3 regions of the Robertmurraya beringensis genome follow, and region 1 is predicted to be linked to each of the others. Evidence: riboswitches for the same ligand, from Rfam matches in the RefSeq annotation. Region 1 holds a riboswitch; each other region holds the start of a gene.

Evidence for each region. A riboswitch is a leader RNA that binds a small molecule or an ion and turns the genes downstream of it on or off. The one in region 1 is predicted to bind S-adenosylmethionine.
Region 2: linked by a shared signal. The riboswitch ahead of ACFFHF_RS19080 (homoserine dehydrogenase) and the one ahead of ACFFHF_RS06230 (sugar ABC transporter substrate-binding protein) in region 1 are both predicted to bind S-adenosylmethionine.
Region 3: linked by a shared signal. The riboswitch ahead of mtnK (S-methyl-5-thioribose kinase) and the one ahead of ACFFHF_RS06230 (sugar ABC transporter substrate-binding protein) in region 1 are both predicted to bind S-adenosylmethionine.

What each region holds. Positions count from the first base shown of each region.
Region 1 is NZ_JBHLUU010000017.1:44,311-54,023, reverse strand. Features, by position in the region: tRNA gene ACFFHF_RS06350 (tRNA-Gly) at 1-6, shown strand, start outside; tRNA gene ACFFHF_RS06345 (tRNA-Leu) at 19-107, shown strand; tRNA gene ACFFHF_RS06340 (tRNA-Arg) at 202-278, shown strand; tRNA gene ACFFHF_RS06335 (tRNA-Pro) at 292-368, shown strand; tRNA gene ACFFHF_RS06330 (tRNA-Ala) at 383-455, shown strand; tRNA gene ACFFHF_RS06325 (tRNA-Met) at 543-619, shown strand; tRNA gene ACFFHF_RS06320 (tRNA-Ser) at 627-719, shown strand; tRNA gene ACFFHF_RS06315 (tRNA-Met) at 758-831, shown strand; tRNA gene ACFFHF_RS06310 (tRNA-Asp) at 865-940, shown strand; tRNA gene ACFFHF_RS06305 (tRNA-Phe) at 1,073-1,148, shown strand; tRNA gene ACFFHF_RS06300 (tRNA-Tyr) at 1,180-1,263, shown strand; tRNA gene ACFFHF_RS06295 (tRNA-His) at 1,269-1,344, shown strand; tRNA gene ACFFHF_RS06290 (tRNA-Gln) at 1,365-1,436, shown strand; tRNA gene ACFFHF_RS06285 (tRNA-Cys) at 1,441-1,514, shown strand; tRNA gene ACFFHF_RS06280 (tRNA-Gly) at 1,526-1,599, shown strand; tRNA gene ACFFHF_RS06275 (tRNA-Ile) at 1,605-1,681, shown strand; tRNA gene ACFFHF_RS06270 (tRNA-Asn) at 1,716-1,790, shown strand; tRNA gene ACFFHF_RS06265 (tRNA-Ser) at 1,804-1,894, shown strand; tRNA gene ACFFHF_RS06260 (tRNA-Arg) at 1,905-1,978, shown strand; gene ACFFHF_RS06255 (VOC family protein) at 2,165-2,554, shown strand; gene ACFFHF_RS06250 (SpoIID/LytB domain-containing protein) at 2,523-3,863, shown strand; gene ACFFHF_RS06245 (VOC family protein) at 4,076-4,474, shown strand; gene ACFFHF_RS06240 (DUF1801 domain-containing protein) at 4,502-5,149, shown strand; gene ACFFHF_RS06235 (DNA alkylation repair protein) at 5,188-5,895, shown strand; SAM riboswitch class I at 6,044-6,151, shown strand; gene ACFFHF_RS06230 (sugar ABC transporter substrate-binding protein) at 6,276-7,388, shown strand; gene ACFFHF_RS06225 (sugar ABC transporter ATP-binding protein) at 7,639-9,141, shown strand; gene ACFFHF_RS06220 (ABC transporter permease) at 9,143-9,713, shown strand, end outside.
Region 2 is NZ_JBHLUU010000119.1:55,468-65,180, reverse strand. Features, by position in the region: tRNA gene ACFFHF_RS19115 (tRNA-Val) at 1-43, shown strand, start outside; partial or broken gene ACFFHF_RS19110 (manganese catalase) at 207-904, shown strand; gene trhA (PAQR family membrane homeostasis protein TrhA) at 971-1,618, opposite strand; gene ACFFHF_RS19100 (DUF1836 domain-containing protein) at 1,758-2,327, shown strand; gene ACFFHF_RS19095 (ammonium transporter) at 2,556-3,821, shown strand; gene ACFFHF_RS19090 (DUF294 nucleotidyltransferase-like domain-containing protein) at 3,882-4,853, shown strand; gene ACFFHF_RS19085 (exonuclease domain-containing protein) at 4,843-5,571, shown strand; SAM riboswitch class I at 5,646-5,759, shown strand; gene ACFFHF_RS19080 (homoserine dehydrogenase) at 5,824-7,101, shown strand; gene ACFFHF_RS19075 (hypothetical protein) at 7,184-7,447, shown strand; gene ACFFHF_RS19070 (hypothetical protein) at 7,410-7,679, shown strand; gene ACFFHF_RS19065 (hypothetical protein) at 7,703-8,479, shown strand; partial or broken gene ACFFHF_RS19060 (alcohol dehydrogenase catalytic domain-containing protein) at 8,493-9,636, shown strand.
Region 3 is NZ_JBHLUU010000119.1:30,322-40,034, forward strand. Features, by position in the region: gene ACFFHF_RS18915 (pyridoxal phosphate-dependent aminotransferase) at 1-518, opposite strand, end outside; gene ACFFHF_RS18920 (carbon-nitrogen family hydrolase) at 650-1,426, shown strand; SAM riboswitch class I at 1,495-1,653, shown strand; gene mtnK (S-methyl-5-thioribose kinase) at 1,726-2,913, shown strand; gene ACFFHF_RS18930 (methylated-DNA--[protein]-cysteine S-methyltransferase) at 2,938-3,435, opposite strand; gene ACFFHF_RS18935 (PAS domain-containing sensor histidine kinase) at 3,450-4,916, opposite strand; gene ACFFHF_RS18940 (thiamine pyrophosphate-dependent enzyme) at 5,064-7,358, opposite strand; gene ACFFHF_RS18945 (2-oxoacid:acceptor oxidoreductase family protein) at 7,358-8,368, opposite strand; gene ACFFHF_RS18950 (acyltransferase family protein) at 8,633-9,667, shown strand.

The sequences.
Region 1 (9,713 bases):
GCTCCAAGAACTTCTTTTGCCGGGGTGGCGGAACTGGCAGACGCACAGGACTTAAAATCCTGCGGTAGGTGACTACCGTACCGGTTCGATTCCGGTCCTCGGCACCAAGGATTTTTACGAAGTAAAATATCCATCGATAAATTGCAAAGCAAAATAGGTTTCATTTTTTCCTTATCACTTGGATATCAAAGTGAAAAACATGCGCCCGTAGCTCAATTGGATAGAGCGTCTGACTACGGATCAGAAGGTTATGGGTTCGACTCCTTTCGGGCGCGCCATATTAGTTTTAATCGGGGAGTAGCTCAGCTTGGTAGAGCACTTGGTTTGGGACCAAGGGGTCGCAGGTTCGAATCCTGTCTTCCCGACCATCTAACTTTATTATGGGGCCTTAGCTCAGCTGGGAGAGCGCCTGCCTTGCACGCAGGAGGTCAGCGGTTCGATCCCGCTAGGCTCCACTTAGATTTTTTCACGGAACGTAGTGTAGTGAAAATAATCTTCATTAATTCCTGAACATGTGTTTTAAAAATTCAATGAATTATTTTGGCGGTGTAGCTCAGCTGGCTAGAGCGTACGGTTCATACCCGTGAGGTCGGGGGTTCGATCCCCTCCGCCGCTACCAAAGATACGGAGGTATACCCAAGTCCGGCTGAAGGGATCGGTCTTGAAAACCGACAGGCGGGTCAAACCGCGCGGGGGTTCGAATCCCTCTACCTCCTCCATTTTTTAAATGCAACACAGCTTTTTCTTATAATATTATCGCGGGGTGGAGCAGTCTGGTAGCTCGTCGGGCTCATAACCCGAAGGTCGCAGGTTCAAATCCTGTCCCCGCAATCTAAATTTTTCAATTAAATTTGAAAAATTTCTGGTCCCGTGGTGTAGCGGTTAACATGCCTGCCTGTCACGCAGGAGATCGCCGGTTCGATCCCGGTCGGGACCGCCATTTTATATGTATCAGTAGCTCAGTCGGTAGAGCACGATGAATAATCTTCTTAGAATTGCATCCAGCGTACCGATTTGAAAAATCGGGACGAAGGACGAAGCAAAACTGTATCTAGGGTACTATAATAAATATGGCTCAGTAGCTCAGTCGGTAGAGCAAAGGACTGAAAATCCTTGTGTCGGCGGTTCGATTCCGTCCTGAGCCACCATTCATATTAATGTTTCTTATCATTTTTATATGGAGGGGTAGCGAAGTGGCTAAACGCGGCGGACTGTAAATCCGCTCCCTTGGGTTCGGCGGTTCGAATCCGTCCCCCTCCACCATTATGGCGGTTGTGGCGAAGTGGTTAACGCATCGGATTGTGGTTCCGACATTCGTGGGTTCGATTCCCATCAGTCGCCCCATTATTTATAAATTTTTTCATTGGGCTATAGCCAAGCGGTAAGGCAACGGACTTTGACTCCGTCATGCGTTGGTTCGAATCCAGCTAGCCCAGTTATGGCAGCATAGCCAAGTGGTAAGGCAGAGGTCTGCAAAACCTTTATCCCCGGTTCAAATCCGGGTGTTGCCTCCAATTTTATATTTGCGGGTGTAGTTTAATGGTAAAACCTCAGCCTTCCAAGCTGATGTCGTGAGTTCGATTCTCATCACCCGCTCCAAATAGGGGCCTATAGCTCAGCTGGTTAGAGCGCACGCCTGATAAGCGTGAGGTCGATGGTTCGAGTCCATTTAGGCCCACCAGATTTTTTACCCTATTAAAATAATTCTTCAATGTTCCGCAGTAGCTCAGTGGTAGAGCAATCGGCTGTTAACCGATCGGTCGTAGGTTCGAGTCCTACCTGCGGAGCCATTTTTATGTCTATGGGGAAGTACTCAAGAGGCTGAAGAGGCGCCCCTGCTAAGGGTGTAGGTCGGGTAACCGGCGCGAGGGTTCAAATCCCTCCTTCTCCGCCACTATATAGATGCGCCTTTAGCTCAGCTGGATAGAGCATACGCCTTCTAAGCGTACGGTCAGAGGTTCGAATCCTCTAAGGCGCGTAAAAAATAAAAACACAACAAAAACGCTATCAAGCGTTTTTTTGTTGTGTTTTTTTATCTTTTAAGAAAATGTTAACCCTTGGGCTTTTCAGATAAACTTGAAGAGTAGAGGGTGGGAGGCCACTTCCACATAGGAGGTTTTTTGAGTAAGATACAAATAAGAGAAGAATAAAAGGAGTGTACATTTTGATTAAATATAAAAGTCTCCATCACGTAAGTCTTACAGTTACAGATTTGGAAAGAGCAAAAGATTTCTATGGGAATGTATTATGTTTAAATGAAATACCACGTCCAGATTTTGATTTTTCAGGTGCCTGGTATGAAATAGAGGGACAGCAACTCCACTTGATCGTTGATCCTTCTTCACAGACGATTCGTCAGGATAAAAGCTTATCCAGCAGAGAAGGTCACTTTGCTCTGAGAGTAGAGAACTATTATGATGCGCTTACATGGTTAAAACAAAATGAAGTGGAAATTCTTGAAAAACCCTACGGAAAAAGTGGATTTGCACAAATTTTCTGTGCTGACCCAGATGGTAATTTGATTGAACTTAACGTTAATCAAACAGAATTATAAGAGTTGGAATAAAGCTTCAGGAATAATCAGTAAAAACATAATAAATAATATGGTTATGAAAACTTTTATCCTATCGATTTTCATATTCGTTTTACTCGCTTTCACAAGTGAAGTGCAAGCGGAAGAGATGATCTCTGTGAGATTACGAAATTATATTGGAGATACCTCTAAAATACCATTTTACATAAAAGGTAATTATTCAACATTAGATCCAGCATTGGTGTTAAATGAAGGGGATGAATATACAATTTCATTTAAAGATGGCAAAATGTTTCTTATTTGCGGTAAGTCAAAAATGGAAATCGGTAGCCCGTTCATTTTATATCCTGATACTTATGATGAAGAGCACCTAATATACATTGATGGAAGACCTTATATGGGAGCGGTAGAGTTTGATATAGAAGGAAAACACATAAGACCTGCTAATCAGATACTATTAGAGGATTACTTAAAAGGAGTTGTTCCATTTGAAGTGTTTCCTGAATGGAATATTGAGGCTTTAAAGGCACAAACGTTAGCTGCTCGCACGTATACAATCACCCATAAGAATCCCCAACTCGACGACACCATCCAATATCAAGTTTACGGAGGATACAATGAATTTAGTAATACAAAGAGGGCTGTAATTGATACAAAAGGAGAAATTATTACATTTCAAAATAAGCCCATAAGCGCTTTTTATTCTGCAAGTAATGGTGGAATCACAGAGAGTAATAAAAATGTATGGGGCGGAAATCCAAGCCCATATTTCCCAATCAAACCAGATCCTTTTGATCCCATTCAACCCTGGGATTTTACATTACAAAAAACACAAATAGATCTGGATGAAATTCAATCGAAGGACTGGAACGAGCTAAAGGAGAAAGATGGTAAAATCAGCGACTCTATTAAAAAATGGCTTAATCGAAATGGTTATGAAGGTGACATAAAAATTTTAGGTATTCCTTTTATGGCAATCGATAAAGTTAAAAATGAATCACAAAGGTCGATGATTGGCTCGATCCAAATTGAATTTATGAGAAGGTTGATTGATGGAACCATTTTATTCGAAAGAGTTTCGTTGGATCATGTTGAATTAAAAAAAATACGTCCAATGATAGGTGGAGGTCATTTTAGAAGTTACTTAATAAGTTCATTTGAAATCAATCCAACTTCTTATAAAGTAAGTGGCAAAGGCCATGGGCATGGCGTTGGTATGAGTCAATGGGGGGCAAATGAAATGGCAGAAGAAGGGAAACACTACAAAGAAATTATTGGACACTATTATCCTGGCACCCAAGTGAAAGTGACTCAAACCTTTCAAGAATAATATTGTAGTGAATACCATGTGATGATATCTTTCGGGTATCATCCTTTTTTTTGCCGTTCATACTGATTTGGAAGGGATAGAAAAATAAACATCTAATTATTTTCAGATTTAATCATTAACACTAGTGAAATTTCCTGTCTTTATTTATATTGTAATTATAGGAATGTAATAAATAGATAAGGTAGCCCTACTAACTTAAGGAGCTGATCGTAATGGGAAAAGTTACACCATTCTTAATGTTTCAAGATGGCAAAGCAGAAGAAGCAATGAATTATTACATATCTATTATTGAGGATTCAGAAATTACAAGTATTGTTCGCTATGGAGCGAATGAATCTGGAGATGAAGGAACGGTAATGCAGGCTACTTTTTCTATAAAAGGCCAAGAATTTATGTGTATAGATAGTAATTTAAAGCATCAGTTTACATTTACTCCATCCTTCTCAATTTTTGTTACATGTGATACCGAAGAAGAAATTAACAACGTTTATCAGAAACTGATCGAGGGCGGACAAGCACTTATGCCAATTGGTGACTATGGTTTTAGTCAAAGGTTTGGTTGGTTAAATGATCGATTTGGTGTGTCATGGCAACTAAATCTTCCTTCGTGAAGTAATTTTTTTATGGGAGGAAACAACATGGCAGTTCTGAATCCAAAGGTTGATGATTATTTAAGTAAAGTTAAAAAATGGAGGGAAGAATCTGAGCGGTTGAGACAGATTGTTCTTGACTGTGATCTGACCGAAGAATTTAAATGGATGCATCCGTGTTACACGCTTGAGAAGAAAAATGTCGTATTAATACATGGATTTAAAGAATATTGTGCACTTCTGTTTCACAAAGGTGCCTTATTAAAGGATCCCCATGGAATTCTTGTCCAACAAACCGAGAATGTACAGGCGGCACGCCAGATTCGATTCACTCATCTTCAAGAAATAATTGAACTAGAACCTATTTTGAAAGAATACATACTTGAAGCCATTGAAGTGGAAAAAGCCGGTTTGGAAGTAACTTTAAAAAAGGATACAGAATTCATTATTCCAGAAGAACTTCAAGATAAATTCGATGAGTCACCAGACTTAAAAACTGCTTTTGAAGCATTGACACCGGGACGGCAAAGAGCATATATTCTTTATTTTTCTCAACCAAAACAATCCAAAACTCGAGTGTCAAGGGTAGAGAATTGTATGGAGAGAATTCTAAGCGGAAAGGGATTAAAGGATTGCACTTGTGGACTTTCTAAAAAAATGCCCTCCTGTGATGGCTCGCACAAGAACATTCGATAAAAAAAATATGATAAAAGTAAGGAAGGAAGTTCAAAGCTATGGATATTGAAACAGTGATGCAAGAGCTTGAAGCCCTCGGTAAAGAACGAAGTAAGAAAATGTACATATCCAATGGTGCGCACGAGCCACTTTTTGGCGTGGCAACAGGGGCTATGAAACCAATTGCAAAGAAAATAAAAATCAACCAAGATTTAGCTGACAAGCTTTATACCACAGGTAATTACGATGCCATGTATTTTGCAGGCATTATTGCTGACCCAAAAGCTATGACTGAAGCAGATTATGAACGCTGGATAGATGGTGCGTATTTTTATATGCTGTCCGATTATGTGGTCGCAGTCACTTTATCAGAGTCAGATATTGCACAAGACGTTGCAGATAAATGGATTGCAAGCGGTGACGAATTGAAAATGTCGGCTGGATGGAGTTGCTATTGCTGGCTTTTAGGGAATCGAAAGGATAAAGAATTTTCCGAAAGCAAGATTTCCAATATGCTGGATATGGTGAAAAATTCGATTCATGATTCGCCGGAACGAACCAAATCTGCTATGAATAATTTCGTATACACGGTGGCGATTTCCTATTTGCCGCAACATGAAAAGGCAGTCGAGGTCTCAAAGGAAATAGGAATCGTAGAAGTCAAACGAGACAATAAAAAAAGCAGTTTCTTAAACGCTTATGAAAGTATTCAAAAAGAAATGGATAGAGGGAAGCTTGGTTTCAAACGTAAATATGTACGATGTTAAAAAATAGTTTTGTATCGGGATGCTGATCTAGAAATTACGTGGGAATAATATTTCTATTAAAAATATTTAGAAAATACTATTGACAATTTGTTAATAGAATATTAAATTAAGTTTTATACTTTATTAAAGTAAATGAATAAAATACGTTCTCTTATCAAGAGTGGCAGAGGGACTGGCCCGATGACGCCCAGCAACCGTTCCGAATGGAATTGGTGCTAAATCCTGCAAAACAAGATTTTGTTTTGAGAGATAAGAGAGGAGTAGTCCTTATTTTGTGATGAAACCTCTCTTTTCTGGAGAGGTTTTTTATATTTTATAAAAACTCTCCTAAGAGCAACGTTGGTAAGAAGACATAAAAAACAAAAAGGGGAGAAAGAATCATGAAGAGGAACTTTTTAAAGAGTGCATTTGTATCAGCTATCGCTGCAACACTTTTGCTTACAGGCTGTGCAACAGGGGGAGAAACAAAGGAAGCAACAGGATCGAACACACCGATTGAAGGTGTACCTGAGCGCTTTGCAAATGGAGACCAACCAAAAATCAAAGTTATTCGTAAAATTGGTGGGGACGATCACACAGCTCAGTTCTTAGCAGGTGCAAAGCAAGAAGGGGAAGCATTAGGATTCCAAGTGGATGTATTTACGGCAAATGGAGATACAGCGAAATTTCATGATGCGATTAATCAAGCGTTAAATCAAGATTATGATGGATTTGTTATTTCTCACGGTGATGATGATGCTACCGTTAATGACATACAGAAAATTGTTGATGCTGGAAAAAGCGTAGTGGCATTTGACTCGAATGCAAATTTAACAAGTGTTGACGGTGTTACTCTTGTGTCACAAGATGATGAAGCACTAGCTACTCTATCATTGGATCAATTAGTAAAAGAAACAAAAGGGGAAGCCAATATTGCATACCTATGGGTGGACGGATTCCCACCAATGGTTAGACGAAATAAAGTGTATGAAGAGGTTCTAGCAAATAATCCTGGCATTAAAGAAGTGGAGCGCTTTGGCGTAGCAGCAGCTGATACTAGTGTTCAAACCCAAAATGCGGTTGCTGCAATGTTGAATAAATACCCTAAGGGTGAACTTGATGCGATTTTTGCCACTTGGGATGCTTTTGCCATCGGTGCGGCTCGCGCGTTAAAAGAAGCTGGCAGAGAAGAAGTTAAAATCTATGGAATCGATGTTTCAAATGCTGATTTGCAGGAAATCCAAAGAGAAGGCAGCGCTTGGAGATATACGGCAGCTGTTGATCCTAAGTTGATTGGTTCAGTAAATATGAGAATACTAGCAAAGAAATTAGCAGGCGAGGAAACACCACAAACGTATGATTTGGAAGCTTCACTTATCTCTCAAGAAGACCTTCAAAAGTCAAAAGATCCTGTTAATATGGTCAATTTAAGTGAAATCATTGAAGGATGGGGTCAATCAACAGAATTTGAAGAAGACTGGATGAAGACGCTAAAGGAACACTATAAGAAGTAAGGGACTTATTGATAGGCACTCTTTTTCACTAGATAAAGAGAGTGTTTCTTTGAAGAAAGTATAAAATATTGAACTTTGAACAGTGTCTAGCTCCAGCGCCCAGCGACTAGTGTACTTCGCTCTCCTCCCTACGATAAGTCAACATCGGATCGCTAACGCTCTCCGTGTTTCCTTTATCTCAGTCAGAGCGCTCCAGTCCATACGTCGCTTAACGGGCGCTTGCGCTTTTCTTTGAAAGGACGGTGACATCATGACCACTTTAGAGATGAAAAATGTGTCAATTGAATTTCCGGGTGTAAAAGCATTAAATAGGGTGGATTTTTCAGTTAAAAGCGGGAAAACTCATGCCTTAATTGGAGCCAATGGTGCTGGGAAGTCAACCTTGATGAAGGTTCTTTCAGGGGCATATGATCACTATACTGGTGAAATCACATTGGATGGACAATCTATGACCATTCGTTCGCCCAAAAGTGCCATGGACGCAGGAATTCAAATTGTATATCAGGAAGTGGATACAGCTCTGATTCCCTATTTAACGGTTGCGGAAAATATCATGTTAATGGACACGGTACACAACATGGGAAAGAAGCAATGGGTTAATTGGAAAAGCTTGCATTCTAGAGCGGCCACCATCCTATCAGAAATGAATTTGTCTCTTCCAACTAAAAAACTAGTAAGTGAATTAACATTAGCAGAAAAACAAATGGTCTTAATCGCCAGAGCGGTGTCAAAAGAATGTAGATTCCTCATCTTAGATGAGCCGACAGCACCTCTTAGTCATACGGAGACAAATGAGTTATTTCGTATCGTACAAGAATTAAAGAACCGTGATGTTGGAGTTATTTTCATCTCACATCGACTTCCAGAGATTTTTGAGATTTGTGATGATATTACGATTATGAGAAATGGGGAAGTAGTTGAGAGACAGAGGATTTCGGATACTAACCAAAACAAAGTAGTGGAGCATATGCTTGGTCAAAAACTCGGTGACCAGTTTCCTGATAAATTCATGACCATTGGAGACACATTCCTTGAGGTAAAAGGACTTACAGATAAAGATAAGATTAAAGATTTTAGCATGAACGTCAAAGCAGGGGAGATTGTGGGAATTGCTGGACTTGTAGGTGCCGGTAAGACCGAGTTCTGTAAAGCTTTGTTCGGGGTTGAAGGCAAATTAGTGGCAGGAGAAGTCAAGGTTAACGGAAAAAGAGTTAATGTTAAAAACCCGTATGAAGCGGTTAAGAATGGACTGGCCTTGGTCCCTGAAGAGCGCCGAAAAGAAGGGATTCTTGTAAATGCGTCGGTTGAATCAAATTTAACTGTAGTGAATTTAAGGCATTTTTCAAAAGATTTTAGTTTCCTGGATAGGAAAAAAGAAAAGTTAGTTGCAAAGGCACTGATCAATCGTCTTGGAATAAAGACACCTTCTGAAGAAACAAAAGTTCAAAATCTTTCTGGCGGTAATCAACAGAAGATTGCCATTGGCAAGTGGCTCGTAGCCGATGCTGATGTCTATATTTTTGATGAGCCGACCAAAGGTGTAGATGTTGGAGCAAAAAAGGACATTTTTAATCTTATTGTCGAGCTGGCAAGCCGCGGAAAAGCTATTATTTATGCATCATCTGAACTATCAGAGATTATGGGAATTACGAATCGGGTCTATGTCCTTTATGATGGAAGATCAGTGAAGGAACTAGAAACAAAATCAACTAATGAAGAAGAACTATTATTCTATTCAACAGGGGGCAGGTAAGATGGAGGCAAACATAACAGCAAAGAAACAGACCCCGGCAAAAACGTCATTTGATCTATTCCAATTTTTTTATAAATATGGAACGATTATTACGATCATTGCACTAGTGATCATATTTTCATTGGCCAATCCCGCATTTATACAAGGAAATAATATTGTAAATATCCTGCGTTCCATTTCAATTGTAACTATCATTGCAATCGGGATTACCATCAGTTTAACGGTTGATGGCTTTGATCTTTCCGTTGGATCGGTGGCCTCCTTATCAAATGCAATCGTGATTTCTATGTTCGTTTGGTTTTCGCAAAATACCTTTGTAGCTATTATTTCGGCAATTGCCGCAGCATTAATTGTAGGGATATTGAATTCTATTATGATTGTAAAAATGCGGATTCCTGATATGTTAATGACGCTTGCAACCATGTTCGTTATTCAAGGAACGGCATTGACCTATACAAAGGGAGCGACTGTTTCACAAAACATGGTGTTGCCTGATGGAACGATGGCAGAAGGCCTTATTAGTCCGTTTTTTTCGAAAATCGGCCAGGTGCCATGGATTATTGTCATTATGG
Region 2 (9,713 bases), on a different contig from region 1:
CTTGACAGGGTGGGGGTCGGGGGTTCAAGTCCCTCACAGGTCATACGAAAAGCTCGAAACCTTTTATTTTAAGGTTTCGAGCTTTTTTCTGTTTTCTTGAATGCTTATTCCATGGACAGTCACCCAATTCCCAGTGATATCATACAATGTCATTGCGGTTAAAAAGCGAAAGTTATAGATATTCATAAAAGTCGGAGGGTGGCTCGATGTTTTATCATGTTAAAGAACTTCAATACCAGGCTAAACCAGAAAGACCGGATCCGCTGTTCGCTAAAAATCTGCAAGAAGTGTTAGGTGGACAATTCGGTGAGATATCTGTAGCTTTGCAATATTTATTCCAAGGGATACGGGAGCAGAGGAATTAGCTCATATTGAAATGTTAGCAACTATGATTGCTAGATTGCTAGATGGAGCTCCGGTCGGTGATTTAGAGGAAGCTGCCAAAGATCCCGTAATTGGTGCAATTTTAGGAGGAATGAACCCGCAACACGCAATTGTTTCAGGTCTGGGCGCAATGCCAGCGGATAGCGTAGGGAATAGATGGACAGCGGATTATATAATTGCTAGCGGCAATTTGTTAGCTGACTTTAGAGCTAATTTAAATGCTAAGTCACAGGGGAGATTACAGGTAGTAAGATTGTATGAAATGACCAATGATCGAGGGGTCAAGGATATGCTTCTTGGTTAATTGCTCGTGACACGATGCATCAAAACCAGTGGATTGCAGCTATTAAGGAACTAGAAGCTAAGAAAATATTGTTGTTCCAAGCACATTCCCTCGTAATTTGGAAAAAAGAGAAGTGTCGCATGTGTTATTTAATCTGTCCTCTGGGAATGAAAGTGCCAGTGGTGGTCGATGGGCGAGTGGACCAAGTATGGATGGGAGGGTGTTTTCCAATATGTATGATGTAAAAATTTAAATAAAAGGCCATTATCCGTGTGTGGATAATGGCCTTTGTTGAACTGATCTTTATAGTACATACATATATACGCATAGGAAGTGGGCGGTCGATCCGAGCATGATGAAAATATGAAAAATTTCATGAAACCCCATAAAACGCGATTGAAGAAATTTAGGTTTTGCTCCGTAAATAATACCACCTACTGTATAAAAAATTCCTCCTAAAATGAGGAGAAATAAACCAGTGCTGCTCAAAATCTCTGCAAGAGGAGAAGCAACAAAGATAACCATCCAACCCATCACAATATAGATGATTGTTGATAACCAACGAGGACAACTAAACCAAATCATTTTAAATAACACACCGCAAAGAGCAGCAAATACGATAATAGAAAACAGGACCCAGCCGGTTAAACCGTTCAAACTAATTAAACAAAAAGGAGTATATGTTCCTGCAATGAGAATAAAAATCATCGAGTGATCAAGCCTACGTAGAAAAGCAATGACTGAATCTTTTGCAACAACCATGTGGTAGGTGGCTGAAGCTGAATAAAGTAATATCATACTTAACCCAAAAATGATAACAGACGTAATCGCCAAAGCAGAGCTTGTGGTTATGGAAGCTTTAATTACCAACGCTAAGAGGGCGATAAACGAAAGGATGGCTCCTGCTAAATGGGTTAGACCGTTGATAGGTTCTCTAATATAAGAAAGCATATGCTTCTCTCCTTTTTTCTTTATGTAGTTTTTATAACTACTTATTATAGTATACGCATTACGACAACTAGTCAACATTTACTTATAAAGATTTGTGAAGTAAAATTGATATGTATATAGAAGAAAAAAGGAGAGAATTATGAAACATCTTGACGAGCTTATTGACGAACTAGGATTGCAACAACAAATTACAATGGATGACATTCCAGCGATTGATTTATATATGGATCAAGTTATCCAATTGTTTGATCAGAAATTCAATGATACGAAAAGAAATAAAGATGAGAAATTATTAACAAAAACTATGATAAACAATTACGCTAAGGATAAATTGTTTATTCCGATAAAAAATAAGAAGTATTCAAAGGAACACCTCATACTCATTAGTCTCATATTCCAGCTTAAGGGTGGCTTGTCCATTAATGATATTAAGACAACATTAGTTGGTTTGAACGACGGTATCCAATCAGATAATCTGGATTTAGAAAAATTCTATACATCCTATCTAAATTTGGCTATGAAGAATGTTACATCCTTTAACGAAGAGGTAAAATCACACTGGCAAGATGTGATGGAAGAGATGGAAGGTACCACTGAAGAAGATAATCTTTATTTAAAAAAAGTTCTCCTGGTCGCCTCATTAATTAATATTAGCAATCATTATCGACGAGTAGCTGAAAAGCTTGTTGATGAAATAAGCATAAAATAACACCGTTTTCCTTCTGGAAGATGGTGTTTTTTGTTGTCAAATCAAAAAGAAAAGGTTTACATCTGGTGATTGTCAGATTATCTTACATGGTATTTTCAGAATGTTTGTAAATAATATTGACTCTTTGTGGATATCGTTTAAAATAAACTTATTCGAACTAATGTTATATTTTATGACATTATACTGTTAAGTAAAGTTACACAACAAAAATTAAGGGGGAAAAGAAAAATGGATGTAAACTACTTAATGAATAGTCTATGGGTAATGGTGTCGGCAGTGTTAGTTATCTTCATGATTGGTGGATTCATCATGCTAGAAGCTGGTTCCACTCGTATGAAGAACGCTGGTCATATTGCAGGTAAAACCATTTTTACATTCGGTTTAGCTTCATTAGTATTCTGGGCAGTAGGTTTTGGATTTATTTTTGGTGACAATGCTAATTTCTTTGTAGGTCTATCGAACTTTTTCTATGGTGGAGCAGAATTAGATTTAGCACTAAATTCCTCGGTATTCTTCTTATTCCAATTAGCTTTTTCAGGAATTGCCATAACAATTGCTCTTGGTGGATTTGCTGAACGTGCAAAATTATCTGTATATTTAATCTTTACAGTATTGTTCTCAGCATTAGTTTATCCGGTAGTTGCTCATTGGATCTGGGGCGGTGGCTGGTTAGCAGAACATGGTAAGCAAGACTTTGCTGGCTCAACGGTTGTTCACTTAACAGGAGCGATGGCAGCATTTGCAGCTACTATTCTATTAAAGCCTCGTATTGGCAAATATAACAAAGATGGCTCTGCAAACAATATTTATGGACATAATCAAGTATTTACAGCGTTAGGTGTTCTTATTCTTTGGGTTGGTTGGTTCGGATTCAACGCTGGTAGTACCGTATCAGTTGATGCAGGATTCTTTGGATTTGTAGCACTTAATACGAACCTGGCAGCAGGTGCTGGTGCAGTGGCAGCGTTAATTATTTCTTGGGTAGTATTAGGGAAATCAGATATTCCTACTATCTTAAATGGTGCACTTGCAGGACTGGTTGCTATTACAGCATCATGTGCATTCGTTGATACATGGGCAGCGGTTGTTATCGGATTTGTAGCTGGTATTCTAGTATTCTATAGCGCGAGATTCTTTGAAAAGCGTAAAATTGATGACCCAATCTTTGCCCTATCTGTTCACGGTGCTGCAGGGGTATGGGGAACACTTTCAACAGGGTTCTTTGCAACACCAGAATTAGCGACAGTTGGTAAGCCTGGTTTATTCTATGGCGGTGGATTAGAGCAACTTGGGGTTCAAGCAATGGGTGTGGGTGTATCTGGGCTATACGCTTTTGTAGTATCATTCGCCATCCTTGCGATTGTTAAAAAAGTAATCGGTGGTCTTCGTGTAACTGAAGAGGAAGAAATTATGGGTCTAGATGTAAGTGAACATGGTAGCTATGGATACCCAGAAGTATTTTTAACTAGTGAAAATCAAAAAGTTTCTTCATAATTAATAAGGAGAGCCTCATTTTATGGGGCTTTCCTTATCTACTTAAAGGGCGTGTAAGAATTGAGTTCATATGAGTCAATAAAATTATGGAAAGAAACTCATGTTGAAGAGTATATATCCAATTCAGAATCTTTAAATGAATTCCACGACGAGATTATGATGAAGGTATTTAAGACTGCAAGTGCCCGAATGAATATTGAACCTCCATGTGCTTTTGTATGGTTTATTACTGGTAGCGGGGGACGATTTGAACAAGGATTAATTAGTGACCAAGATCATGGGATTATTTTTCAAGATGATAGTCCAGAGGCAGGTAATTATTTTAGTGAGTTAGGTAAGGAATTATCAATGGGATTACAAATAGTTGGATACCCATTGTGCGATGGTAAGGTAATGAGTTCAAACCCATTATGGTGTCAAACGGCTGTTAGTTGGAATAAACAGGTGGTAAATTGGATGGAGGAGAGCAGTTGGGTGTCGATTCGCAATTTGCAGATTTTCTATGATGCTAGGAAACTTGTAGGTAAGCATGAACTTCTATTCGATCTTAAAAACATTATCCACGAATATAGTCGATCCCATCCTCAATTTTTAGGACGATTATTAGAAAATGTAAAACATGTTAAAAAGACGATTGGTCCACTAGGACAGATCATTGTTGAGGAGAAGGGAATACATGCTGGAGCTATTGATTTGAAGTATTCTGCTTTTATACCATATGTGAATGCAGTTCGGCTATTAGCATGGAAAGAAGGGATAACCGAGACTAGTACAATAGGTAGATTAAAAGAGCTTAATAAATTAGGGAAGTATGAGGAGTTATCTCATTATCAGGAGAACTATTCGCAGCTTCTTCAGTTTCGCTTAGAACACCTTTCTTCTACAGCTTCATATGATGATTCCCACTACTTGTATGTAAAAAAACTTACGAAAGACAATCAAAAACTAATTAAAAAGATACTGAAAGATGGAAAGAAGCTGCAGCAATACGTTCAGAGAATGATTGAAAAGGGTGGAAATCATGGCGTTTGAACCATTTATTCATTTTGTGAGAGGAATCCAGGGGAAAATGGGGACAAATGTATATAGTGGCTTACAGGGACAAAACGGTCAGCATGTTGCCTTTTTGCGTCAAATGCAAAAAGAATTAAATTCAGACAATGCCTTACTGATTCCGTTGTCGGAGTTAGAGGTGACAGTTTTTGACCTTGAAACCACAGGTTTCTTTCCTGAAAAAGGGGATGAAATTTTGTCTATTGGTGCTATAAAGACAAAAGGAGCTCATGTGAAAGAAGCTGATTCCTTTTATTCTTTAGTTCAATACGATAAAGAACTTCCGATCCTGGTGAAAGAGTTAACAGGGCTTTCAGAAGAGGAACTAAGGAGTGCGCCTCCTTTGTCAAATGTTCTACTGGATTTTTATCACTTTGCTAGAGGAACGCCACTTGTTGCACACCATTCAAATCATGAAAAAAACTTCTTGCAAGCAGCGAATTGGAAACAATTCAAAGCTCCTCAAAAACATCGCATCATTGATACGTCATTCCTATCAAGAGTTGCCGATCCAGAATTAACTCAAAACAAGCTTGAGGATATTTGCGAGCGGTATGGGATAGAAGTAGTGGATAGACATCATGCGCTGGGAGATGCTAAATTGACCGCTGTACTGTGGTGTATTTTTATTGAAAACGTTCAGGAAAAGGGATATGAGACTCTTCAAGATATATATAATCTTATGGCAAAATTGTAAGATACTATAATTCTTTCTTTACTTATTAAAAAAGTTTGTGCTATTATTATCCATAAATGAACTGAATATTGGATTTCTTATCCAGAGTGGTGGAGGGGCTGGCCCGATGATACCCGGCAACCGATTTTCTTTTTATAGAAAACACGGTGCCAATTCCTGCAAAGCAATCGTGCTTTGACAGATAAGAAGAGATGATAACCATAAACCCTCTTCTTTAGAAGAGGGTTTTTTATTTTATCAGAGGAGGAAAACATGATGAAAACGGTGAAAGTTGTTCTTTTAGGGTTTGGTACGGTTGGATCAGGTGTGTATGATACCATCCTTCATACACATCAGGAGAAGCTGGAAAAGGTAATTGGTAAGAAGGTTGAAATTGTCGGTATATTAGTGAAGTCGGAAAAGGAACGTCAACTTCCTCGAAATATTATTGTAACTACAAAGATTGACGAAATCTTAGCTCTCCCCAAAATAGACTATGTGTTTGAAGCGATTGTTGGTATTGAACCAGCCTATTCCTATACAAAGTTATTTTTAGATCGGGGTTGTCATGTGATAAGTGCAAACAAGGAATTGCTTGCCAATCGTGGTGAGGAGCTCATGGAATATGCTTTAAATAAAGGTAAGTTTTTAACTTTTGAGGCAGCTGTTGCAGGAGGGATTCCTTTACTTAGAACGATTATTCAGCTTCTTCAAGTGAATGGAATTTTAGTTCTAGAGGGTATATTGAATGGAACGAGTAACTACATTCTATCGAAAATGAGAAATGAGAAATTGAGCTTTGGAGAATGCCTGCAAGAGGCACAGCAACTCGGATACGCAGAGGCTAATCCGGAAAGTGATATTTCTGGTAGAGATGCTTTCTATAAGCAAATGATTTTAAGTAGTTTAATCTACCATGAGCAACCCGACTGGGAAAAGGTTGAAAGAATTGGGATTGAACAAGTCGCTTTAGAAGATCTAGCCTTAGGTGAGGTACATGGATTAAGGCTAAAGCTGCTGGCCTCTTTGAAAAGAGTGGACGAGGGAATCAAGGCAACCGTAAAGCCTACGTTTGTAAGCTCTGAACATCCTCTTTACAATGTGGAGGGGGTAGACAATGGCATAGTTATAAAAACGGATTTGGTTGGAACTCTTATGCTTCAAGGACCAGGAGCTGGTTCAAAGGCTACTGCAAGTGCTATGATTGAAGATTTGGTACAAATTGAACAACAAAAACAGCCCTTGCAAAAAGTACATCGATATAGCTATCAAAATCAAAATGAAAAGGAGAATAATGCAAGTATTCAATTAGCTGTATTTCCACTGCAAAACAAGGAGGAATGGCTACGCTTAAAAGCGGTTATAAATGAAAATTCAAAGCATGTAAATATACTTCAAGAAGTGGTTAAAGAGCTTGGTGGTAGTATATACGGAAGTTTCTTATACGAAGGTGAGCTAGAGAGTGTGAAGCTACCTGTCTTATATAAACGTTACCCTGTATCACCTATCGGTCTAAAAAGAGATCAATTGAATGTAGTTAATAGCTTCTAGGGAAGACGCATAATGATTGCGTCTTTTTTTTGTATTGTAAAGCTCCATAGGGCAAATAATATGTTTGCTATGGAGGTGTAGTATGAGAAAACTTTTAATCTTGTTTGGAGTTATTATGCTTATCTTTGGTGTTGTTATCTATACATTAACAAATGTTTCCTTTGATTACGCATTTGTTCCGGAAGCAGAGGATGTAAGAAAATCAGAAAAGAAATCGAAAATAGCTTCTGTGTCAAACGGGGGGGAGATGGGGACATCAGAACAGATTGAGTTAGGACGAAAATTATTTTATGAGGAGACCTTTGGGAATGAAGTGTTTTTTTTCAGATATTTTAGGAATGTTTAATGGGGCCTTAACGTTAGGTAATATAGGAAAGGCAATCTTAAAATTAAATGGGGAAAGTACGAATAATCTTCAGGTCGAAGCGTATAAAGATTTTTCTGCTGGTGATTTTCACATAAAAAAAGGTGACTTAATTGATACAGGTCTTGATGTGGCTAAAGGGGCTAAAACACCGGTTGGTATTAAGGTTGTATTTGATGAAGGAAGATTAAAAGCTGGAGTTTTGCGAAAGTAGATCCTACCCCTGGAGTACCTGGTGTGAATCGATTGACTAAATCTCCCACTTACCCTAAAACCTCCTATATGACATCTGTTGGAGTATTATCGAGCTCGCCTGGATATAAGATATATGAACAATTAAACGCAATGAGTGCATACATGAATTCTCTTTCACCAGTACCAAGTGGATTGCAAAAGGATAATGAAAAAGCAGAGGAAGGTGAAAGAGTATTTACAAAAGCAGGATGTATCTCTTGCCATTCGGGAGCATTTGCAACGAGCAATAAATTAATTCCCTTAGAAGAACTTAAAACGAACGGCTCTCGTGCAAAGGGTTTTTCGCCATTAAAGGACTACCACGATGTACCAAAAGTATATGAAGAGGGAACGCCTGTACCCCTACCTGAAAATCCAAAAGTAAATGTGATAAAAACAACACCTGAACAAGAGCAGTTGCTTCAACTAGCTTGGGGATTTTCGAATACAAAAGGAGCCTATAAAACGATTAGCCTTTATAACCTCTCTAGAAGTGCTCCTTACTTACACGATGGCGGAGTGGCTGTTGGACCAAATGGAGAGGTTGGGGTAACCGAAACCATTTTACAAGGGAAGCTTCCTGATCCGTACCATAGTCTAAAAGCGATGGTTGACTCAAGGTTAAGAGAAATAGTGATTGAAAGCAATGCAACGAACAAGAGTTTATTCTCAGCGAATGTGACTGGTGAAGGACATTCCTTTTGGGTAGATGAAACGACAGGATTTTCTAAATCTGAGCAGGATGCACTTATTCACTACTTGCTCACTCTCACTGATTAGAAGGAGGAATAAGGTGAAGGCTGTTACTTATCAAGGGTTATTACATGTAGAAGTGAAAAATGTACCTGATCCAGTGATTCAACTTCCCGATGACATCATTGTACGAGTGACTGCATCTTCGATCTGTGGTTCAGATCTGCATTTATATCATGGAATGATCCCAAGCCTTGAAAAGGATTATGTGATCGGACATGAAGCGGTCGGAATCGTTGAAGAGATCGGGAGAGAGGTAACAGGAATCAAAAAGGGTGATAAAGTAGTTATCCCTTTTAATATTTCTTGTGGACATTGTTTTTACTGTGAGAATGGTTTGGAAAGCCAGTGTGATCTGTCGAATAAGGAGAAAAAGCCAGAAACTGGGGCGATGTTTGGCTGTTCACGTCTGTACGGAGATTATTCTGGAAGCCAAGCAGAATGGTTAAGAGTTCCGTTCGCTAATTTTACTCGGTTTAGAGTACCTGATGACAATGAGCTACAGGATGATGCATTAGTTCTACTAGCTGATGCGGTCCCAACTGCCTACTGGGGAGTAAGCAATGCAGATGTTAAGCCTGGTGATACGGTTATTGTTTTCGGAAGTGGTCCGATTGGGTTGTTATCACAGAAGTTTGCTTGGCTAAAAGGAGCAAGCCGAGTGATTGCTATTGACCGAATTCCTTATCGATTGGAACATGCAAAAAGAACGAATGGGGTTAAGGTATTTAATCTTGAAGAGATACATGAGCTAACAGACCTTTTGTTAGAGATTACAAAAGGTGGAGCGGATGTTGTCATTGATTGTGTTGGAGCAAGCGGGAAAATGACACCAATTGAACTAGCTGAAACAGCACTTTTTCTACAAGGGGGCGGCCTTACAGCGATTAAGATGGCGAGCCAAGTAGTTAGAAAAGGGGGAGTTGTTCAACTTGTTGGGGTGTATGGTCTTAGGTATAACGGATTTCCTTTGGGGGATTTTATTGCTAGAAATATTACTTTAAAAATGGGCTTTGCCCCTGCAATACGTAATATGCCATTCCTTTATGAGCTAGTTTTAGAAAGAGAAAATAAAGGTACACGATATTATCACTCATCGTATACCATTATCTGATGGTGTAAAAGCATATAAGTTATTCAATAAAAAGCAAGAAAATTGCTTGAAAATTATATTAAAACCGTAAGAGGGGCTCATGCTCTCTTTTTGCGTATTATGGATGCCTCTTTTCCCATTGGAGCATAGCATGTAGTAATGGAGAAA
Region 3 (9,713 bases), on a different contig from region 1:
AAGAACATAAGCTTCGCTTTTTCAAGATCGCTATCTGAAAGAGCCGTATAATCGGGAAGAAAATGATTTTCCTCTTTCAATGGCATTGTAATCATTTCTGCTTGTGCAAGTGCTACCCCTGACCAATAGTCTGGATAGCCCGGATCCGGGACGAGAACATGTTCACCTGGGTTTAATAAACATTGTGGGATTTCAACAAGCCCAGCTTTTCCTCCGAAAAGAATGGCAACTTCTTTCTCAGGATTGATATCTACGTTATATTCTCTTTTATAAAAGGTCGCAGCAGCTTCTTTTAATGATGCAAAGCCTTGAAAAGGAGAGTATTTGTGATTATTCGGATTCTCTGCTGCCACTTGCAGGGCTTTTACGATATGTGTTGCTGTCGGTTGATCAGGGTTTCCCTGTCCCAGGTTTATCACATCATGGCCATCACTGATTTGCTTATTTACTTTAGCAACAAGTGAAGCAAAGAATTGTTTAGGTAAGCTTTTTAATAATTTTGATTGAGGATATATCATCTTTTTTCCACCTACTTTAAATATTCGGGTAATTGGCAATTTTTATATTGAAAAACTAGTCACAAATGTATATCGTAAATGACAACTTGTAAAGTATTTTTACTAATATTTTTTAGAAAAGGTGGTTTCTTATGAGAGTTTCATGTATTCAGATGGATATAAGCTTTGGGAATGTAGAAGAAAACTTTCAAAAAGCGGAAAGATTAATAGAGTCAGCAATGGCTGAAAAACCTGATTTAGTCATTCTTCCAGAGCTATGGACCACAGGCTATGATTTAACTCGCCTCGATGTTCTTGCTGACTTAGAAGCAAAAAAGAGCATTGAATTTTTGCAGAAATTAGCTAAAAAACATCATGTGCACATAGTTGGAGGATCTGTTGCTTCTCAAGAAAATAACGGTGTATACAACACCATGCTGGTTATTAGTAACGAAGGAGAACTTGTTTCCACATACAGTAAAGCGCATCTTTTTAAGCTAATGAATGAGCATGAACATCTTCAATCAGGCAGTACAAACGGGATGTTTGCTCTAGACAAGAATTTATTTGCAGGATTCATATGCTATGATATTCGCTTTCCTGAATGGATTCGTGCTCATACGACAGAAGGAGCGGAAACTATCGTTGTTGTTGCTGAGTGGCCTCTCCCTCGATTGAACCATTGGAGATCTTTATTAATTGCTAGAGCGATTGAAAATCAATGCTTTGTCATAGCATGCAATCGTTCAGGCTCAGATCCCGACAATGTGTTTGCTGGGCATTCATTGATTATTAATCCTTGGGGAGAAGTAATTGCTGAGGGAGACGAACTTGAATCTATTGTAACTGGTCAAATCGATTTGGCAGAAGTAAAGAAAGTCCGCAACACGATTCCGATATTTTCAGACCGTCGGACAGACTTATATTAAAAACTGTTGACAACTTTAACACTATGCTGATATGATTCTGATCAGTGAATATTAACTGAAAATTACATCTCTTATCAAGAGTAGGCAGAGGGATTTGGCCCGATGAAGCCCAGCAACCGACCGTAATTCCATTGTGAAATGGGGCGCTATCAATTTAGCGCCGGATAAATCCGTAAGGCACGGTGCTAATTCCAACAGAAAGAAATTTCCTTTCTGGTAGATAAGAGGTTTGTTGACTAAAGCCTCAAACCTCTTTCTAGTAGAAAGAGGTTTTTTTATGCAATAGGAGGATAATCATTATGTCAACAGTAATACAAGAAACTTATCAACCATTAACAGAAGAAACAGCCATCTTATTAGCAAAAGAGAGAAATTTATTCTCCGAAAATAGTACTCTATCGTGTACAGAAATAGGAGATGGCAATTTAAATTTAGTTTTTCATATTAAAGATCAAGATGGAAAAGGCATCATCATAAAACAAGCTCTTCCATATGCAAAAGTAGTAGGTGAGTCATGGCCACTCACTTTAAAACGTGCCACTATTGAAGCAGAAGCATTAAAACTATTTAAAAAGCATGCTCCTGACTTTGTTCCTGACGTGTATTATACGAATGAAGTATTAGCTATTACGATTATGGAAGATTTATCACATTTGACTATCTCTAGAAAAGGGTTAATTGACGGAAACGAATATCCCCTGCTTGCAAGTCATCTTGGCACATACTTAGCCAATACAACCTTTTTCACATCAGAGTTCGGGGTGGATAAGGGACAAAAGAAAGAGCTTGTTGGAAAATTTATCAACCCAGAATTATGTAAAATTACTGAGGACCTAATTTTCTCCGATCCTTACTTTGATGCAGAGACCAATGATTTTGAACCACAGCTCACTTCAACCGTTGAAAAACTATGGAAGGATACAGAGTTAAAACTTCAGGTAGCCTTACTGAGAAAAAGCTTCTTAACGGAAGCGGAAGCACTTTTACATGGTGATCTTCATACAGGCAGCTTATTTGTTTCGAAGGAAGAAACAAAAGTAATTGACCCAGAATTTGCATACTTTGGTCCTGTAGGTTTTGATATTGGTCAAGTCATTGCCAATTTATTGTTCCAAGCAATTGCCTTCGAAGAAAAATCCGATTCGATATACTCACAGGTAAGAACATTTTGGAATGTGTATCAAAATCAATTTTCAATCCTATGGGAACATGACAATTTAGAACCATTTGCTCGTATTGACGGTTTCCTTTCTTCTACTCTACAAAAATACTTTCAGGATGCAGTTGGTTTTGCTGGATGCGAACTAATAAGAAGAACAATCGGTCTTGCCCATGTAGCAGACTTGGATGGTCTTCCAGATGAAAAGGAACGAATTGCAGCGAAGGAAAAATCATTAGCGTTAGGTAGAGAATTAATTCTCAAGCGCAATGAATTCACATCCATTGAAGAGTTAGTTACATTTTTACAAACAAAAAAATACGAGTAGAATGATTCTCTACTCGTAATCTTACTATCGTTTAAAGCCAGCTCCTTCTAATGTAAGGAGCTTTTCCTTTATATCTGTACGTGTTCCTGCATAACCTGTTAGCTTCTGATTTTTCCCTATTACTCTATGGCATGGAATAATAACAGGAAGACGATTTGCTTTATTCGCCTGTCCGATTGCACGAACCGCCTTACTATTTCCTATCTTTTCTGCTACTTCTTGATAGCTGTAAGTTGTTCCAAATGGAATCGAGTGGAGGACGTTCCAAACAGATTGTTGAAACTCAGTACCTTCCAACTGAAGTGGCAAATCAAAGTCCTGTCTTCTCTTTGAAAAATAGTCCTTCATTTGCTGCACTGCTTCTTTTACCAGTTCATTATCAAGTGAAAAAATCGGCTGGTGAACTCTTTCATGCCTCTTAAAATCTTCAACTCCAATATGAACGGCCGATACCAGTCCATCTTTAACTACTATATAAATGGTCCCTAACTCCGATTCAACCGTTCCATACAATCTGTTCATACATGACTCCACCTTTATTTTCCGACTGGTAAATACACATGAAATACCGTCCCTTTTCCAACTTCACTTTCGACTTTAATCGTACCCTCATGCTCCTCTATAATCCGATAAGAAACCATTAGACCTAGGCCTGTTCCCCTCTCCTTTGTCGTATAGAATGGCTGACCAAGTTTCTTTAACTTTTCCTCTGGAATACCATAACCCTCATCCTTTATCGAAATATGGATCCGATTATCTGTAGTTTGATTCATTGTAATCGTGATAAATCCACCGCTCGGCATAACTTCTATTCCATTTTTAATCATATTTATAAAAACCTTTTTCAACTGATTAGGCTCACAGATTAACGATGGTAAATCATCATCATAATGAAGGAGGAACTGAACATTGTACAAAACAGCTTGTGCACCTAATAGATTAACCGTTTCAGACATGATTTGAGTAATACTATGCTCCACAAATTTAATCGCTTGTGGTTTGGCTAAAATTAAAAATTCATTTATTATCGCGTCAATACGATTCAGTTCTGTTGAAATTACATCAAAATACATCGAATGCTTTCCTTCACTGGAGTCTTCTAAAAGCTGAATAAAACCTTTCAACGCAGTCATAGGATTACGAATTTCATGTGCAACTCCAGCTGCCAACTGACCGATTACACTAAGGGTATCAGATTTATGAAGATTAGCCTCCATTTCAAGCTTTTCCGTAACATCCCTAAAAGTTGTTAAACTTAGGTTACTTACTACATTTTGCTTGGTGGAATACTCATAATGTAAAGTCTTGCCACTTCTTGTCGTTAATGTTATCGTACCTGTTGTATGACCTTCAATCATGAGATTTTTCATAACTTCATTTAACTCGTCATCCGGAAAATGACAATTGATCAGCAAATCACGCATTGTTTTTCCGACAACTTCATATTTAGATACTTTCAAGTACTTTTCACCGGCTGGATTCACATCTATGATTCTTTGATTTTCATCCCATAATAACATTCCGTCAAGGGAGCCTTCAAAAATCTTTCGAAATTTTTGCTCACTCTCTCTTAGCTTTTTTTCCATTTGGTACCGTTCAGTCACATTTCTAAAAATGGTCATATGATATCCATCAACGACATAAAGCTTGGTTGAAAACTCAAGATATTTCATTTGACCATTGTACATTTGAAATAGCAATTCGTCACGAACGGAACCTCTTCTGTTTAAGTCTTGAATGATCGCATGATATTTTTCATCCTTTTCGTACACAAAAGCATCTATTGGATATTGCTTTAATATATCAAGGCTACATTCGAATAAGCGACAGGCGGCATCGTTTGCATTAATGACGCTCATATTTTCATTCCAGAAAATAATTGCATCAAGAGACTCTATAAAAAATGATTTAAAGAGGTCTGCAATGGGTATCTCTATATTATTTTTCTTCATTTGATTGATTCGCACATTCTCTATACCTATACTTGAAAGGAACGTATTCACGGTATCTCTCCTTATAAAGGAACTTCTTAATTATGAATTCTACACTATTCCCAAAACTCCTCTATAGGAAAAAAGAACGTTTTCTAATGAAAAATATTTCAAACCCAAAAGTAAAAGGAGCAAAGTAGTTAACTTTGCTCTTTACTATTATAATAATGGATTTTCGTGCTTCGCCTTAAGACGTTGCCATCTTGCCTCTATTTCCTTACCAAACTCATCTAGCATTGGTTTGTTTTCTTCCTTTAGTAAGTGTTTGGTTTTACCCATGTAGGCTAACCAATCTGCTAAAGGTATACGCTTTTTCTTGTCTTCTGGATTGTACGTAATGGTCGTTTCCCCTTGTTCCACTTCATACAGTGGGAAGAAACATGAATTAACAGCTGCTTCCATAATAGTTTGACCAAATCTTTCCTCTGACTTCCAGTTTAAGGGGCAAGTAATTAAGATCTTCCCGTAAACTGTTCCCACGTTTTGGGCATACCACTGAGCTTTTGCTGCTTTTTTAATCAAGTCTTGTGGAAATGCTTCTGTACCCGTAAACACATACGGGATATTTGTAGAAGCCATTATCTGTGCTGTATCTTTATGATGGAATGCCTTTCCTTGTTGTGCTTTCCCTACATTTGTTGTGCTTGTCATATGACCCAATGGCGTAGAATATGACATTTGTGATCCGGTGTTCATATACCCTTCATTATCATACTCAAGCATAATCAGCTTATGATTTCTTAAAGCCGTTCCAATGGCAGATCCCATACCAATGTCCATCCCACCATCACCTGTAATCATTACATACGTGACATCGTCTGAAACCGGTACTTCTCCTCTTTCCTTTAACTCTAAAAATGCTTCTAGTGTTCCCGATAGAGTTGCAGGACCATTTTGGAATAAGTTATGAATCATCGTTTGCTTATGAGATGAATGTGGATAAGCAGTTGTGACTACATACGCACAACCTGTTTGGAATAGAACGACCACGTCTCCTTCAATTCCTTTAAAGAATAACTCAAGGCCTGGGAAGATTCCACAACCAGGACATGCACCATGACCTGATGCTAGTCTCTTTGGCTTTGTCGTCAAAGCTCGTAAAGGTGGAATTTTCACCTTGAGCTTTTTCGTCTCTTCATCTTGGTTCACTTCAATTAACCCCGTTTTGAATGCATCGCCAGACTGAGGTTCAATAACTGGTTTCAGCACATTTTCAACTTCACCAGGTACATGACCATAGTAATCAAATGCCTTCTCAACATAGCCTTTTTCCTTTGCATCAAGGGTCATCTCAAAAAACTTGGTCGCATCATCCGCGAAAAAATCCTTTCCTCCCAGTCCGAAAACACGACTTAATACAAGTGTTTGATTTTCTTTATCCTCCTGTAAAGCAGATTTCACCTCATGAGTGAGGTTTGGTCCGTTTGCTCCATATGAATCTGCTCGTTCCCCAACAAGAAGTGCTTTTATATTTTTCAGTGCATCACGAATCTGTTCGCTTGGAAATGGACGAATAATATTTGGGCTGATTACTCCAGCTTTTATTCCTTTAGCTCGGAGTTGGTCTACTACATCTTTTGCAGACTCTGCCGCAGAATTTAATAAGAATAAAGCAACTTCTGCATCTTCCATGCCGTACAAGTCAAGTACCGGATATTCCCTTCCAGATATCTTTTTGTACTGCTCTGCTACCTCTTTAAAAACCTCGCCAGCCGCATACATGGCTTCCGATTGCTGGAAATGGTTGTTTAATAGATCGTCACCATTCATATGAGCACCGATAGTGACTGGTTTTTTAGGGTCTCGAGCAAAATGATAATTAGTTGGACATTCGCCAACAAAATTTTGTACAACTTTTCGATCTTTAAAATAGTTTACCTTACGCTTTTGATGAGAGGTAAAGAAGCCATCATAAGCGACAATCACCGGCAATCTAACCTTTGAGTGCTCAGCTATTTTTAAAGCCATTATGTTCATATCATAAACTGCCTGGGGTGTTCCTGCTGTTAAGATCACCCAACCCGTATTTAACGCAAAATATAAATCAGAGTGATCTCCTCTTATATCTAGCGGTCCACTAATAGATCTTGTAACGAGATTCATAACCATCGGAAATCTAGTGCCGGATTGAACGGGGAGCTGTTCAAGCATATACATTAATCCATTTGCGCTTGTCGCATTAAACACACGTGCACCTGTCACAGCTGCTCCGTAACAAATGCCCGCAGAACCATGCTCTCCATCCGCTGCTATTAATTTAATAGTATGCTCTCCACGAGCTTTCATCTGATCTAAATACTGTGCCACCTCTGTTGATGGGGTAATAGGAAAATATCCCATTAAATGATAGTTGATTTGAGCTGCAGCCATAGCGGCCATTTCATTTCCAGATTCAAATGTAGCTAATTGTTTAGGCAAACCCATTGCTTGTAATTCTTTTTCTAAAGTTGCCATTACCTTACACCCCCTACAAATGGAAAGTATTGTTTTACTGAATGTTCTTTTGCATAACCAATCACTTCTCGAAGGTCATTTAATGCATCTGTCGGACATGCCTCTACACACTTCAAGCACCCCTTACAATATTGATAGTCAATTCCTTTAAGGAACGTCTGCTTTCGACCTCGTTTATCTTCTCCTTCTTCCCAAACAAAGCAGTAGTCAGGACAAACTGTATCGCAAGCAGCACAATTAATACATTTTTCTTGATGAAATTCAGGGACAAACCCTTGTCTAGATCCACTTAAGTCCTTCAAAATACTATTCGCTTGAGAAATCATTACTCCCCCAATAGCCTGTGTGTTATATCCGAGCTGCGGTACAGGTCTAGTAAAGGATCGTCCTTCCGCATGATCTGGTACCTCATAAGTTTTGAATTGTACTTCATTATATCCACGATCAAATGTGCGAATGTTTGGTTCTACTAAGTGCGGATATTTCTTTTCAAACGTCTTTCGTATAACATTCCTCATGGTTTCCGGGTTTAAAAAACTACAAATGCGGAATAAGGCACCAAGCATCGCAGTATTCACTTTTGTTTTTTCTTCAACAGCAATGCCGAGAGCATCAACGATGGCCAGTGTACCATAGTTTAGTTTCAAGTCTTTTTTCACGTCATCAAAATCTCTAGTTGAATTAACCAGTACAATACCGTCACCCGTTAATCCACTTACCACATCAACCGTTTTATATAAAGCCTCGTGAAAAACTCCAATTACATGAGGCTGTTCTATTGGGCTATGGTCCCTGATGGCAACTTCAGCATCGCAAAACCGGATAAAACTCTTTACTGGTGAACCTTTCTTTTCTGATCCATAGGATGAAAAGTTTGAACCATTCAATCCGTGCCCAAGCACCCCAGATTCAGCTAGCATTTTTCCGGCTAGGTTTGCACCTAATCCTCCAATAGATTCCAATCGTATTTCAAAAAAACCTAACTCATTTCTAACAGGTAAAATTGACATAAGCTCCCCCCAAAACGAAAGTTAATTGTTTAAATTTTAAGGTAATGAGCCACTTTACGCTGTGATAAATATCAAACAATTGCAATTTTTTTATGAAACAGCTGCTTTTTTTTGTTATTTTTCCAATAAAGCCAAGCAAAAACCGTTATATAACAGACGTTTACATGTATTAAAACAGTTAGAAGGGAGGCTTGGAAGAAAGTGTCAGGTTTTATGACTAGAAAAAGAGGGTAAGAAATAGTAGACTTTCGGAAGGAGGATAAGATGAAAAAACGAGACTTTTACTTTGATAATGCGAAATTTATATTAATCTTTTTTGTTGTGTTTGGTCACTTAATTCAATCATTCATTCAAGACCACTATACGGTCTATACTTTATATAAAACGATTTACACTTTTCATATGCCAGCTTTCATTCTCATCTCAGGGTACTTTGCCAAAGGATTTGAGAAGGAAGGCTACTTAAGGAAAATTTCCTTTAAACTAATTATCCCTTATTTAATTTTTCAACTAATCTATTCCATTTTCTATTTCTTTTTAGATTCAAAAGAGACCTTTGTGATGGACCCATTTGATCCCCATTGGTCACTTTGGTTTTTAATCAGTCTATTCTTTTGGAATCTATTTTTATTTGCTTTTACAAAAGTGAATAGGAAAATTGCCCTGATGCTTGCTGTTATTCTCAGTTTACTTGTTGGGTATGTAGATTGGATGACAAATTATTTAAGTCTATCAAGGACATTTGTATTTTTCCCACTCTTTTTACTTGGGTTTTATTTAAAAAAGGAGCATTTTAAAATTCTTTCAAGTACACCTTACCGAGTTGCATCACTTATACTGTTCGCTATCGTCTTCACTGGTTTTTTTGTAGCACCTGATATGAACTATCAATGGCTATTTGGATCAAAACCATACGAAGCATTAGGCGCAGAAATCTATACTGCACCTATCATGAGGTTTGGGCTACTTTTGCTTAGCACTATGCTGGTTCTAGCCTTTTTCTCACTCATTCCTAAGAGGCAGTTATTCTTTACTCCGTTTGGTAAAAATACACTTTACGTATATTTGCTACACGGATTTATTGTTCAGCCATTTAGGCAAAGTGATGTACAGGATTATTTTTATAATGTGGAAACCTTCTTTCTGCTTCTATTAATTTCATTTGTAATTACAGTGTTACTATCGAGTAAGCTTTTTACGACTTTTGCACAGCCATTGATAGAACTAAAGATGTCACGCCTGAGGCAATTCGTTACAAGATTTCATAAACATATAGAAAAAAGGAAGCTCAGTCATTAGACTTCGGCTTCCTTTTTTTTCTATCGTTTGTATGTTATGTTTTCCC